2 regions of the Gordonia crocea genome follow, and region 1 is predicted to be linked to the other one. Evidence: riboswitches for the same ligand, from Rfam matches in the RefSeq annotation. Region 1 holds a riboswitch; the other holds the start of a gene.

Region 1 (7,273 bases):
ATACGACCCGTGGATCTTGTATCCGTGCGCGCTGGGGCTCATGGTGCTGTCCAAGTCGTTCGGCGTCCTCAAGTCGGCGGTGACCCCCCGCGTCGTGCCGCCGAGCATCGACCTGGTGCGCGTCAACTCCCGGCTGACGATCTTCGCGCTCATCGGCGGCACCATCGTCGGCGGCGCGGTGGCCGCCGCCGCGGAGATGATGTTGGGCACCCTGTTGCCGATGCACTGGCCGGGTGCGCTGCTGTGGCTGATCGTCATCGCCTGCTTCGGCGCCTACTACTGCATGAAGATCCCGTCCTGGGTCGAGGTGACCGCGGGCGAGATCCCCACGACCCTGACCTATCGCGACCGACCCGACGCGGACCGCGACCCGGTCTCGGCGCGCGAGCGCGCCCGCCGCGCCGGCCGGGTCATCTCCCAGACGATCCGCCAGCCCCTCGGGCGCAAGGTGGTCACCGGGCTGTGGGGCAATGCCACCATCCGCATCCTCACCGGATTCCTCACCCTCTTCGTCGCGTTCTACGCCCGCAACCAGGATCATCTGGACGGCTTGATGCAGATGGCGATGCTCGGCGTCGTCGGTGCCGCCGCCGGTGTCGGCAACTTCCTCGGCAACGGGGTCGGCACCCGGCTGCAGCTGTCGAATCCGGCCGGGATCATCGCCTGGGTGGTGGCCGCCTGCTTCACCGTCGCCACGGTCACCGCGATCCTGCCGCTGCTGGTGGACGGCTCGGCCATCACCCTCGTCACCGCATCGGTCACCGCACTCATCGCCTCGGCGGGTTCGGCGATCGGCAAGGTGTGCCTGGACTCCTCGATCCAATCCGACCTGCCGGAGGCGTCGCGCGCCTCGGCGTTCGGCCGGTCGGAGACGGTGCTGCAACTCGGCTGGGTGTTCGGGGCGACCACCGGGGTGCTGCTGGCGCGATCCACCTTCTCGATCGGCTTCGGTGTCGCAGCGGTCCTACTCGCGCTCGGCCTCGCGCAGACGGTGCTGACCCTGCGCGGCCGTACGCTGGTACCCGGCATCGGTGGCGGGCACCGGCCCGACGTCGCGCCCCCGACCATGCCGACCGAGGTCCTCCGCCGCCCCGGCCCGCCGGCTCCCACACCGGTCGACGCCACACCGGTCGACGCCCAGACCACGGTGCTGCACCGGCCGACGAGGACACGGCGGGCCCAACCCCCGGGACCGACCGCGGCCCCGACCCGCGCCTACCCGACCCGGCCGTACGACGACCGCCGCCACCCCCGGGAGAACCCGTGAATCTGTCCGCCTCGGAGAAGAAGACCCTCGCCATCCTCGCCGTCTCGGCCCTGCTGTACGCGGCGGTGATCGTCGGTGCGGCCGCGTTCTGGGGCTCGCGCACCCACGTCGACGAGCGGCCGCAGGCGATCCTGTCGGTCGGCGCCGACTCGGCCACGATCCACCCGACCGTGTTGTGCGACTACGAGATGAACAACTGCGACGGCGATTTCCGCAAGATCGACGCGACGCGCTACTCGCACTTCCCCGTTCCGGTCGGCGCAACCCTGCGTGTGCGGCTCTCCGAAGACGTGTCGGGCGACCCGTGGTCGATCGTCGCGCAGTATCTGACGCCCAAGGGCTCGGAACTGGTCCTGCAGACCTTGACCGGGGGCGCCGGGACCACACCGCTGTACCTGCCCTCGACCCGCGAGCGCGTCCTGATCAACGTCGAGATCAGCCTGCCCGCCAAACTGCTCGCCGGGGATACTGACGAAGAGTTGGTCCGGCGCGGCTTCTTCGCCATCGACACGACACCGACCGGCGAACAGGCCCTTCTCGACGCATATCGGAAGGCCGCGGCGGGCAAGCGTCCCCAGGAGCGCATGGCCACCGACGGCGAGTTCGCCCGGCGCTGACGCCGGGCGGGCTCAGCGCGGACTCAGCGGTCGAGTTCGCGCGCGACCGCGCGGACGACCTCGGAGATGCGCTGCGCCATTTTGCGGTCGGGGTAGCGCCCCTGCCGCAGGGCCGGCTGCACCGTGCCCTCGAGCAGCGTGATCAGGTCGGCGACCATCCCGTGCAGTTCGTCGGGGGTGTGTCGCTTGGTCTCCTCGCGCGCCGCTTCCCGCGTGTTCTTCGCGACACTGGGTGCCGGGTCGAGAACGGTCACTGACAGCGCCTGCGGTCCGCGGCGCCCGGCGGCCATGCCGAACTCCACCCGCTGTCCGGGTTTGAGGGACTCGACCCCGTCGGGGAGTGCCGAGGCGCGGACGTAGACGTCCTCCCCGCCTTCCTGCGAGAGGAATCCGAAACCCTTGGCCGGGTCGTACCACTTCACTTTGCCGGTCGGCACCGCGCTCACCTTCACCTTGGTCGACGCGCCCGACCTCACTGTCTGGCACGCCACGGAAAAAGCGCCCTGCTGACATTGAATGCCGAGCAAGACGCAGCCTTGGTGACCATGATAGCGCGTGGGTACTAGCGTGGACAGCATGGCCACCGGAACAAAGAAGCGTTCGACACGGGTTCTGTTCACGCTCGGCGTGACCCTGTTCCTCGCCGGCCTCGTGTCGGTGGGCATCCTCTATCTGGTGCCGGTCGTGTGGTCCGGACACACCGCACCGCTGCCGGTCTACCTCGTCGCCATGTGCACCCCCGTCGGCCTGGTGCTGGCGATCGGTGCGACGGTGGCCGCCGGCCGGACCCGATGAGCGGGCGCGCCCCCGATTTGGCACCGGCGGAGTCGCCCGACGCCCTGCGCCGGGCCTTCAGCTGCTTTCCGTCGGGGGTCGTCGCGGTCTGCGCGCACGAGAACGGCGAGGCCTTCGTCGGCATGGCCGCCAGCTCGTTCTCGACGGTGTCGCTGGACCCGCCGCTGGTCTCGGTGTGCGTGCAGAACACGTCGACGACGTGGCCGCGGCTGCGCTCGCGCCAGGTGATCGGGGTCAGCGTCTTCGCCCACGACCAGTCCGAGCTGTGCCGACAGCTCGCCGGCCCGGCACCGCAGCGTTTCGACGGGGTGGACCTCCTGTGCACCGATGGTGGGGCGCTGTTCGTCGCGGGCGCGGCGGCCCACCTTTTATGTGAATTACACGCCGAATACGCCGGTGGCGACCACACCGTGGTCCTGCTGCGGATCCGGTCGTTGTCGGCCAACCCCGACGTGGACCCGCTGGTCTTTCACGCCAGCACCTTCCGGCGCCTGACCATCGATCCTGCCGCCGAGGGGGCCGTGACCGGCACCACGTCTTGACTGTGACCTTGGTCACATTACGGATCGATAACGAGAAGGACACGAACTGGGATTCAGTGCTTGAACTGCGAGAACCCCGAGACTGCCCCGAACGCACCCGATCACCGGGGAAAAACCCAATTCTGCGTCAAATAGGAAGCGTGCCGATCTGCCCGGTAGTCTCGTCGGAGGTTCTCACCCGAGAGCCGATGCAGTACCGACGCAGCTGGTCGCGCCGAACCTCATTCCACCAGCCGCGCCGCCCGAACAACAGAATTCAGGAATGAGGACGGGGGACCCAACCTCTCCCGTGAGAACGGGTTTCAGCCGATACCGTCGGCCGGAATCCTCGGGGTGTAGCCGCACCGATACCCGTATCACCGCGGCCGGGCAACCTCTCGCTCGAACCCGACAGCTGACTTCGTAGGCGCGTGGAGAGAGGAAAATTCACTATGTCCGGACGTCACCGTAAGCAGACGACCAGCACCACTTCCAAGACCATCGCCAAGGTGGCCCTGACCTCCGCCGTCATCGGCGGCGGCGCCGCCCTCGCCTCGGGCGCGACCGCCCACGCGGCGACCGACTCCGAGTGGGACCGCGTCGCGGCCTGCGAGTCGGGTGGCAACTGGGCCATCAACACCGGCAACGGCTACCACGGCGGCCTGCAGTTCTCGCCGGGCACCTGGGCCGCCAACGGCGGCACCCAGTACGCGCCCACCGCGGACCGGGCCACCAAGGAGCAGCAGATCGCGATCGCCGAGCGCGTTCTCGCGAGCCAGGGCAAGGGTGCCTGGCCGACCTGCGGCACGGTCCTCTCCGGGCCGACGCAGCGCGATCCCGGCAAGTCGCCGAACCTGAAGACCAAGAAGAACAAGACCGCGCCGGCATCCTCGCTGAAGACCGCCCCCAAGGCCAAGAACAGCGACGAGGTCCGCGACCAGGTCGACAGCGTGGTCAAGGCCCGCAAGGACAAGGGCCAGCTGGACCCGACCGTCTCCAACATCTGGGAGGCGGCGAAGGCCAGCGGCTACAAGCTGGACAAGGGCCAGGTTGACTTCTACAACCAGCACAAGGGCCAGCTCCCCGGCGTCAACTGACGCACAGGGCTGCACAGCTCAACACAACAGCGCCCCGCACGATCACGTGCGGGGCGCTGTTGTCTGTCGATACCGGCCGTCGCGGCCGGGAATTGCTCAGGTGTTGATGATCGTCCGCGGGTTGATGTAGAGAAGCTCGTCCTGCGGCAGCGGGAACTGCGTGGCACCGAAGGGCGACAGCGCACCGGCCAGATCGGCGGCGAACTCGGACACTGCGTGGTCGCCGTCCGGGAAGGGCCAGCCGTTGTCCACGTACTTGCGCTTGGACTCCCCGACGACCTGCTCGACGTCCTTCTTGACGTCCTCGACAATCTCGTTCTCGCTCACATCGGTCATTGTGCCATGTGCCCGCCCCGGCCGAGCGGTGAACCCGGGCACATAGACTCGTCGGGGTGAGCGCCAACGACCAGCCGAGCGGATTGGCGCGCGCGTTGGCGCAACGATCCGACGAGGAGCTCGTCGCGCTACTCGTCGCACGCCCCGATCTCGCGTCCCCGCCGCCCGGCGGGGTGAACGTCCTTGGCCAGCGCGCCTTGTCGTCGGGATCGATCAACCGCGCCGGCGAGGAACTCGACCTGCTGCACGTGGCCATCCTCGAAGTGCTGTTGGGCCAGAGCGCCGGATCCCACGGCAAGCAGGCCCGGCGCGCGGTGAGCGAAGCGACGATTCGCAGCGCGTTGAAGGGCCGCGCCACGGCGACCCAGATCAACGCCCACCTGGCCACCCTCGTCGACCGCGCGTTGGTGTGGCGCGACGAGGCCGGGCTGCACATCGCCGGGCACACGGCGGCGGCGCTGCCGTGGCGGACCCGCCATGTCGCCACCGACGTCGCGACCCGGACGCCGGAACAGTGGCGCGAGCGGCTCGACGGACTCGACGACCCGGCGCGCGACGTGCTGACCAAACTGGTCACCGGCCCCAGCGTCGGGACGACCAACGACGCGGGTCCGGGTGCCGATCCGACCCGGCCGGTCCCAACCCTCCTGGCGGCCGGGCTCATCTCCCTCGTCGACCCGCAGACGGTCGAGATCGAACCCACCGTCGCACAAATGCTGCGCGCCGAGCCGCCGCTGCGCGTCGACAACCTGCGCCCGCCGGCCCTGCCCGACTCCGCGCCGACATCGGCGACCGGGCGTACCGACCTGACCGCCACCGCCGCCGGCGCCGCCGTGGAACTGTTGCGCGAGGCCGACGATGTGCTGACCAGCCTGGGACGCCTCCCGGCCCCCGAACTCAGCTCCGGCGGCATCGGCATCCGCGAACTGCGCCGGATCGCCAAGGACACCGGGCTGGGCGCACAACGGGTCGGGCTGATCATCGAGTTGTTGGGCGCCCACCACCTCCTCGACGTCGGCTTCCCCGATCCGGAGCCGGTCCGCTACGACGGCGAACGCGTCTGGGCCCCGACCATCGCCGCGGATTCCTGGACCCACCACTCCCCGGCGCGGCGCTGGGCGGGACTGGCGACCGCGTGGCTGGGCCTGGACCGGCGGCCGTGGTTGATCGGGGAACGCGATGTCGATGGCGCGGTGATCGGTGCGCGCGGCCGCGTCGGCGACCTGACCGCCCGACGGGAACGGCGGTTGGTCCTCGACGTCCTGGACGTCGCCGGGGCGGGGGTGGCGCCGACCGTCGACGACCTCGTGTCGCACCTGCTGTGGTTGCGCCCCCGGATGCGCCGACGGCTGACCCGCCACGCGGTGGCCCAAACCCTGCGCGAGGCGACGGAGGTGGGGCTGGTCGCCCACGGCGCCCTCACCGAGATCGGTCGTCTGGTGTTGTCCGGCCCGGCCGACGAGGAGCTCGTGGCGGCGATGGACGCGGCCCTGCCGGAGCCCGTGGACCACTTCCTCGCCCAGGCCGACCTCACCCTGATGGTCCCCGGCACCATGACGCCCGAACTCGCCGCCGAGGTGGCGCTGGTCGCCGATCTCGAATCGGCCGGCGCCGCGTCGGTGTACCGGGTCACCGAGCACAGCGTGCGCCGCGCCCTCGACGCGGGCCGCACCGGCGCCGAGCTGGTCGCGCTGTTCACCAACCATTCGAGGACCCCGGTCCCCCAGTCGTTGACCTACCTGGTCGAGGACGTCGCCCGGCGGCACGGAACCCTGCGCGTCGGGGTGGCCACCGCGTTCGTGCGCTGCGACGATCCGGCCGTCATGGCCGCGGTCCTGCGCAGCAGCGAGGCCGACGCCCTGGCGCTGCGGCCGCTGGCCCCGACCGTCCTGGTGTCGCCGGCCCCCCTGCGCGACGTGCTCGACGGGCTGCGCGCCGCCGGGTTCGCCCCCGCCGCCGAGGACTCGAGCGGTGCCCTGGTGGACGTGCGGGAGGCCGCGGTCCGCATCACCGGACAACGACGCCCGCCCGGACGCACCGGCGCGGCGGGCACTGTGGCCTCGGCCGACCAGTTGGAGTCGGTGGTGGCCCGGATGCGCGCCGCCGATGCGGCCGCGCAGCAGGCGAGCACGACCGGCAAGGGCGTGCGGGCCAGCGGCGGCGGCGAATCGGTCACCGCGCTGATTTCCCTGGCCATGCGCACCGGGCGCCGCCTGCGCGTGGACTACGTCGACTCGCACGGCAAGGCGTCGCGCCACGTCGTGAAGGTCCAGCTCCTGCGTGCGGGCCGGGTCATCGCCGCGGAGGCCCCCTCCGGCGACGAGGTGCAACTGTCGGTCCACCGGATCACGACCGTCGAGCTCCTCGACTGATTGGTGCCGTCGAGCTCCTCGACTGATCGTGGACAATGGTGGGGTGACCGACGGACCCCTCATCGTGCAATCGGACAAAACCCTCCTCCTCGAGGTCGACCACCCGGACGCGGGCGCGGCCCGTGCCGCCATCGCCCCGTTCGCCGAGTTGGAGCGTGCCCCCGAGCACGTGCACACCTACCGGGTGACCCCGCTGGCGCTGTGGAATGCGCGTGCCGCCGGCCACGACGCCGAGCAGGTCGTCGACGCCCTGGTGTCGCATTCGCGC
Region 2 (7,273 bases), on a different contig from region 1:
TCTTCCTTGGTCTTCACCGCGGCCGCACGGACCCGCCCGAGGTCCTTCAGGTTCCGCGTCGCGTCGTGCGAGATGACGTCGAGCGCCGACATCTGGTCCAGCATCTGCTGGGGCGAGTCGCTGACCAGGAGCGCGTACAGGCGGTTGATCCGGGCACCGCGGTAGCTGGCCCGCAAGATGCCGTTGACCCGGCCCTGCAGGTACTGCTGACGCGCCTGCGTGGAGTCCAACTGCTTCTGCGCGGTGGCGGCCGCCTTGCGTGAGCGTGCCACGACTGCGCGCTGCTTGTTGTACTCGATCGTGGCGTTGTGCATGGCCTCGGCGGACTTCTCCGCCTCGACGTTCAGCTTCTTGTAGTCGGCGACCAGCTGACCGGCATTGCGCGACGGAACGGCTGACGCCGTCGTCGTCGGGAGCAGGGACAATCCGATCGAGGAAACCACCAGCGCGACGGCCGCGGCCGCTCCGTGGCGTCGCGCCCAGCTAGCAGAACTCATGAGACTCATACTTCTTCCGACTCCAAGAGACGAGAGCAGGCGGACACCCGAGTCATAACCGGAAGCCCGCCCACCTCAACAGCTCGAACCGCGCTCAGTAGCGGCGGACGGCCGTGAGCGCCCAGGTCTTGACCTTCTGCTTGTTGACCGGCACGCCGTAGGTCTGGCTGTGGACGAACTCGCCGTTGCCGACGTAGATACCGGAGTGGCTGCCGCCGTTGAAGATCAGAACGTCGCCAGGCTTGGCGTCCTTGTAGGCCACCGCCTTGCCGCCGCTCATCTGGCCGTAGCTGTCACGCGGGATGGTCTTGCCGGCGTTCTTGTAGGACCAGAACACCAGGCCCGAGCAATCGAAGGCGTTCGGACCGGCCGACCCGTAGGAGTACGGCGAGCCGATCTTGCTCTTGGCGTTGAGAACGGCCTTGTCAGCAACGGTGGTGCGCTCGAACGGGTTCGACTGCCCGGCCTTGGGCTGGAACTCCTTGGGAATCTGGTTCTGCGCGATCCCCGGGATCGAGAAGGTGCCGACGTTCGGCACGGCGACCTGGGCGCCCTGGGCCGCCTTGGCCTGCTGCGTCTTGGCGGGCGCCTTCTTCACCTTCAAGTTCTTGGCGGGGTGCTTCTGCTGGTTGAGGTGGTCGCCGAGCGCGCCGAGCTCGATGCTGCCCAAGTGCGGCACGGCGACGGGGGACGCTGCGGCTTGGCCTGCGGCGATCGACCCCATGGCGATGGCGCCGGTGATGACCGCGCCCTTCGCGACCGCGCTGCTGCGGCTGGTCTGCTCCAAACGGTGTTTGGCCACGAGATGATTCTCCTTTATGTCTCCCTGCGCCTGCCGGGTTAGCTGTCGGGTTCGGGCTGGAAGATGCCCTACGCGTTGCCTGACGAGCTGCATCAGGCGCGGCGATTCACCCCGGTCAAGACCTTGCGGCCCTGGTTGGGTCCCCGGCTCGCCCCTCGCGGGGCGATTAAGCGGTTGACTCTCGCGGACCACTCCTGTTGGAGCGTGACGTTCCGCAATGTCTCGAAAAGGTTACGAAACCGTTTGACGAATGTCCAACGTTTCGCCAACACCAATTCCAGGCGTCGAGTCAGCGGTTCACTTTACCCGGCCTCGACCAGCTTGAGAAATCCGCGCGAAGACTGCCCCTGACGTGGACTTATCCGGCCGATGGCCGCCTTCGCCTCAGCAGGTGTGACGAGCATCGCCCCCCGGAGGTTCGCGATGGCCACCAGGAGGTCGGCACGCTGCTCGGCAATGCTGGGTGCTTCCGGTGTTTCTCCTGCGTACGAGCTTGAATCTGCACACACCAACACGTTCATCATGCAACCGCCGCAGGCCGTCGGGCGCCCCGGACAGCTCTCGCAATCGATTTTCATGTGATCTCCGTCTCATTTGACTGTTCACTCTCGGTTCAAGGCCCATTCACCCGGGCTCCGACCCGGACGCGACCTCTGACCCCGGACGCTATCGAGGACCTCTGACATCGGATCGAGACCGACGACGGTCGCCGAGAATGTCGGGGGCTCGAACTAATGTTCGCCCCATGCGAGTCATGGACCCCGCGGATACCGATCAACTCACCCTGGCCGACTCCGGGTTGCCCGACGTCGGACTCCCCCGCGGACCCCGCCCGCCCGGCCGCGCCGTGCCGGCCGGCACACACCGCCGTGCCCCCTCGTCGGCGCAGCTCGCCGAGATGGCCGCGTGCGTCGTCGGCGGCGTCGAGCAATCGCTGGCCGGCACGACGTTTGTCGTCGTCGATTTGGAGACCACCGGTGGCAGCGCCGACCGCGACGCGATCACCGAGATCGGCGCGGTCAAGGTCCGCGGCGGCGAGGTGGTGGCAGAGTTCGCGACCCTCGTCGACCCGGAGCGCCCGATTCCGGCGGAGATCGTCGGCCTCACCGGCATCAGCGCGTCGATGGTCGCGGGTGCGCCGCCGATCGGCGAGGTCCTCCTGTCGTTCATGGAGTTTGCCCGCGGAAGTGTCCTGGTGGCGCACAACTCGCGCTTCGACCTCGGCTTCCTGTCGGCGTCGGCGCGCCGCTGCGGCATCGACTTCCACTTCCCCGCAACGCTGTGCACCGTGGCCCTGGCCCGCCGCGTGTTGTCCCGCGACGAGGCCCCGTCGGTGCGGTTGTCCGCCCTGGCCGATCTGTTCGCCACCACCACGACCCCCACCCACCGCGCCCTCGATGACGCGCGGGCGACGGTCGACGTGCTGCACGGGCTGCTGGAGCGGATCGGCAACCGCGGCGTCACCACCTTCGCCGAACTACTCGCCTACCTGCCGCGTGCCACTCCCGCCCAACGCGCCAAGGCCGGGCTCGCCGCCGGCGTCCCCCGCGCACCCGGCGTCTACCTCTTCCGGGGGCCCGCGCAGGAGGTGCTCTACATCGGCACCGCGGTCGACCTGCGCCGTCGCGTGCAGTCCTACTTCTCCGGTGACTCGCGGCCCCGGATCGCCGAGATGGTCGCGTTGGCGACCCGGGTGGACCACGTCGTCTGCGCCCACGACCTCGAAGCCGGCGTCCGCGAACTACGACTCCTGGCCGCGCACAACCCCGCCTACAACCGACGGTCGACACAGCCGCGCCGTGGTTGGTGGGTCTGCCTGACCGACGAGCGGTTCCCGCGGTTCACCGTGCGGCGCGAACCGCCCGCCGAACCGGTCGGACTCGGCGAGCCGATGTCGATCGGCCCCATCCCGCGGCGCGCCACCGCCGCGACCGTCGCCGAGGCGCTGACCCGCGCAACCGGGTTGCGCTCCTGCACCACCCGGCTTGGCGCCCGCGCCGACTACCACTGGTGTCCGCCGCGCAACGGCGTCGGGGACTGCGCCGCGGCGACGCCCACACCCGAGCCGGTGGCCGACTACCTGAGCCGGGTGCGCAACGCACTCGAGTTGGCCGCCGGACGATCCGACGAGGCGTTGCGCACCATGGCGGTCGCCGTCAGGTCCGCCGCCGCCGCCGAGCACTTCGAGACCGCGGCCCGGCGTCGGGACCAACTCGCCGACACGATCAGTGCGATCAGCGCGACCCATCGACTTCGGGCCCTCTGCGCGGTCGGCCAACTCGTCGTCGCACGACCCGCGACCGATGGCGGGTGGCGTTTCGCCGTCGTCCGGCACGGCCGCCTCGCCGGCGCCGGAACCTCCCGACCGGGGGCGCCGCCGATGCCCGTCGTCGACGCCGTGCTCGCCGGTGCGCAAACCGTCCGGCCCACCGACGGCCCGCTGCGGGGGGCGGCCCCCGAAGAGGCCGCGCTCGTCTACCGGTGGGCGACCGCCGCCGACGCCCGCATCGTCGACACCACCGACGGCTTCGCACTCCCCCGCCACAGTGCGTGCGGGTGGACCGGATGGGCTGCGACGGCCCGCTCGGCCCGGGACTCGTGACTACGCTGTAGCCATGCTCACTGCATTCGTGATGATCAGCGCCGACGTCCACTCGATTCCGGAGACCGCCCAGGCCGTTGCCGATATCGACGGGGTCACCGAGGTTTACTCGTGCGCCGGCGACATCGATCTCATCGCGAAGATCAAGGTGCGCGATCACGAGGCCATTGCCGAGGTCGTCACCGGCCGGATTAACCGGCTGCAGGGCGTCACCGCCTCGACGACCCACATCGCCTTCCGCAGTTACGCCAGCAGGGAGACCGAAGCCGGGTTCTCCGTCGGCGAGTAGCGGTGCGGCGGCGGCGCTAGCCCAGTTCGCCGCTCAGGCGCGCCCACCGCTCGAGGACATCGGCCGCGGCGCCGGAATCGATCGCCTCGCCGGCCCGCGACACCTCCGAGGCCAGTGCCGCCACCAGTTCGTCCCGACTCATCGGCGCGGTCTGTTGCGCCGCCACCAGGGCCGCCGCGGAATTGAGCAGTACCGCATCGCGAACCGGGCCGCGCTGGCCGGCGAAGAGTTCTCGGGCCACCACGGCATTGGCCGCCGCATCCCCGCCCTGTAGCGCCGCGAGTTCGACCCGCGCCAGCCCCAGATCGCCCGCGGGATCGATCCGGTGCTTGGTCACGGTGCCGCCGACGACCTGCCACACCGTCGACGTACTCGTCGTGGTGAACTCGTCGAGGCCGTCGTCGCCTCGCACCACCAGCACCGACGACCCCCGGTTGGCGAAGGTCTGGGCCAATACCGGCGCCAGGTCGGCGAACGCGCAGCCGATCAAACCGGCGCGCGGTTGGGCCGGGTTGGTCAGCGGCCCCAAGACGTTGAACACCGTCGGCACGCCCAATTCCTTGCGCGGCGGACCGGTGAACCGGAATGCCGGGTGGAAGACCGGGGCGAAGCAGAAGCCGATCCCCACCTCGTCGACGCAGCGCGCGACCCCCTCGCCGTCGAGGTTGATCGTGACGCCCAGCGCCTCCAGCACATCGGCACCACCGCTCTTGGAGGAGGCGGCCCGGTTGCCGTGCTTGACCACGGGGACGCCGGCGGCGGCGACGACGATCGACGTCATCGTCGAGATGTTCACCGTGTGCGACCGGTCTCCGCCGGTACCGACGATGTCAACCGCATCGCGCGTGGTCTCCACCCGATTCGCATGCGCGAGCATCGCGTCGGCCAACCCGTCGAGTTCGGCCGGAGCCGCACCCTTCATCTTCACGGCCAAGCCGAACCCGGCGATCTGCGCACTGGTCGCGGCGTCGGCCATGATCTCGTTCATCGCCCACCGTGCCTGCTCCGAGGTGAGGTCCTGGTTCTCGCTCACCAGACCGAGAACGAACGGCCAACTCAACTCAGACTGCTTGCTGCTCACCCGTCCACCCTAAACGAGGGGTGGGAGGCCCCGCCCCGGCACCGACGACACACGCACACGCGGCCGAGACACGCCGGACACACCACCGCCCACCTGCTTCTACCTGCAGCGCCGCAAATTCTTTCACCAATTTATCGACCCCGGTGGTCACGCTTTACTACGAACCGTCATACTTCTTGTGTGACTAGCGCTGCAGGTACCCCGTCAACGGCCATCACGGCTCGGGTGCACTCGCTGAACCGCCCCAACATGGTCAGCGTCGGCACAATCGTGTGGCTTTCCAGTGAGCTCATGTTCTTCGCCGGTTTGTTCGCGATGTACTTCGTCGCGCGGGCGAACAACGCCACTGGTGAGTGGCCCATGGCCCCCACCGAGCTCAACCTCTGGCTGGCGGTCCCAGTGACCACCGTGCTGATCCTCTCGTCAGTGACGTGCCAGATGGGCGTGTTCGCCGCCGAGCGCGGCGATGTCTTCGGCCTGCGCCGGTGGTACATCCTGACCTTTGTGATGGGCGCCTTCTTCGTCGCCGGTCAGGCCTACGAGTACGTGCACCTCGTCGAGCACGGCACGACGCTCTCGTCGACCGCCTACGGCTCGGTGTTCTACATGGCCACCGGCTTCCACGGCCTGCACGTCATCGGTGGTCTCGTCGCCTTCATCTTCCTGCTCGTGCGCACATGGCTGTCGAAGTTCACCCCGGCCCAGGCGACCGCGGCAATCGTCGTGTCCTACTACTGGCACTTCGTCGACATCGTGTGGATCGCCCTGTTCGTCACGATCTACTTCATCCGTTAGCCCACACAGACTTCCAGCCCCGGTCAGTCCGCTTAGTAGAGAGTCGCAGATGAGTACATCTCCACCGCGAACGTCGGATATCGCGAACGACGACACCGCCACGGTCACCACGACCCCGGCCCGCTCGACGAAGGCCCGCCGCAAGTTGCGTCGCCGTGCCTCGGGGGCGCTGCTGCTGCTGGCCGGCCTGGCGTCGGCCGGCGTCATCACCGCAGTCCTGACACCCAACGCCCAGGTCGCCGTCGCAGACCCGACCACGCAGTCGCAGGCGATGATCGAGGCGGGCAAGCAGCTGTACGACACCTCGTGCATCAGCTGTCACGGCTCCAACCTGCAGGGTGTGGCCGACCGCGGACCGTCGTTGATCGGTGTCGGCGACGCCGCCGTCTACTTCCAGGTGTCCTCCGGCCGTATGCCCGCGGCGCGCAACGAGGCACAGGCCGCGCGTAAGCCCGCCAAGTTCACCGAGGCGCAGATCACGCAGCTCGGCAAGTACATCCAGTCCGTCTCCGGTGGACCCCAGGTGTACTACGTGCGCGAGAACGGCGTCGTGAAGACCGATGAAAACGGCATCCCGATCGTCGCCCAGCGCGAATTGCGCGGCGCCAACCTCGGTCGAGGCAGTGAACTCTTCCGCCTCAACTGCGCCTCGTGCCACAACTTCACCGGCCGTGGCGGCGCGCTGTCGTCGGGCAAGTTCGCCCCGAACCTCGACGCACCGAGCGAGCAGGAGATCTACACCGCGATGCTGACCGGGCCGCAGAACATGCCCAAGTTCAGCAATCGCCAGCTGTCCCTTCAGGAGAAGAAGGACATCATCGGTTTCATCAAGTACTCCTCGGAGTCGCGGCAGCCCGGTGGCCTCGGCCTCGGCGGCTTCGGCCCGGTCAGCGAGGGCATGGTGATGTGGATCGTCGGCATCGGTGCGATCGTCGGCTTTGCAATGTGGATGGGATCGCGATCATGAGTGCTACGGAGAACACTCCGACCAGCGAAGAGCTCGCCGAGATGGACCGTGCCGAGCTGGTCAAACTCGGGACGAATCTCGACGGCGTCGAGATCCTGCACCGCGAGCCGCGTTTCCCCGTCCCCGGAACCCGCGCCGAGAAGCGCGCGTCGCGCATCGTCACCTTCTGGTTCGCCCTGGCCGGCGTCTCGGCTCTCGCGTGCCTGGTGATCTTCCTGTTCAACCACTGGCGCTTCGTGA

The links. A riboswitch is a leader RNA that binds a small molecule or an ion and turns the genes downstream of it on or off. The one in region 1 is predicted to bind cyclic di-AMP.
Region 2: another riboswitch for cyclic di-AMP. It lies ahead of nbrcactino_RS13225 (C40 family peptidase); the one in region 1 lies ahead of nbrcactino_RS04720 (transglycosylase family protein).

Annotation. Positions count from the first base shown of each region.
Region 1 covers NZ_BJOU01000001.1:978,449-985,721, reverse strand. Annotated here, with positions in the region: gene nbrcactino_RS04745 (MFS transporter) at 1-1,267, shown strand, start outside; gene nbrcactino_RS04740 (DUF2771 family protein) at 1,264-1,884, shown strand; gene nbrcactino_RS18415 (cold-shock protein) at 1,908-2,321, opposite strand; gene nbrcactino_RS04730 (hypothetical protein) at 2,461-2,679, shown strand; gene nbrcactino_RS04725 (flavin reductase family protein) at 2,676-3,221, shown strand; cyclic di-AMP (ydaO/yuaA leader) riboswitch at 3,451-3,646, shown strand; gene nbrcactino_RS04720 (transglycosylase family protein) at 3,653-4,297, shown strand; gene nbrcactino_RS04715 (hypothetical protein) at 4,394-4,609, opposite strand; gene nbrcactino_RS04710 (helicase-associated domain-containing protein) at 4,690-7,005, shown strand; gene nbrcactino_RS04705 (DNA repair helicase XPB) at 7,049-7,273, shown strand, end outside.
Region 2 covers NZ_BJOU01000002.1:316,898-324,170, reverse strand. Annotated here, with positions in the region: partial or broken gene nbrcactino_RS13230 (coiled-coil domain-containing protein) at 1-497, opposite strand, end outside; gene nbrcactino_RS13225 (C40 family peptidase) at 592-1,299, opposite strand; cyclic di-AMP (ydaO/yuaA leader) riboswitch at 1,313-1,482, opposite strand; gene nbrcactino_RS13220 (DEDD exonuclease domain-containing protein) at 2,045-3,901, shown strand; gene nbrcactino_RS13215 (Lrp/AsnC family transcriptional regulator) at 3,915-4,190, shown strand; gene trpD (anthranilate phosphoribosyltransferase) at 4,207-5,271, opposite strand; gene ctaE (aa3-type cytochrome oxidase subunit III) at 5,452-6,066, shown strand; gene qcrC (cytochrome bc1 complex diheme cytochrome c subunit) at 6,116-7,033, shown strand; gene qcrA (cytochrome bc1 complex Rieske iron-sulfur subunit) at 7,030-7,273, shown strand, end outside.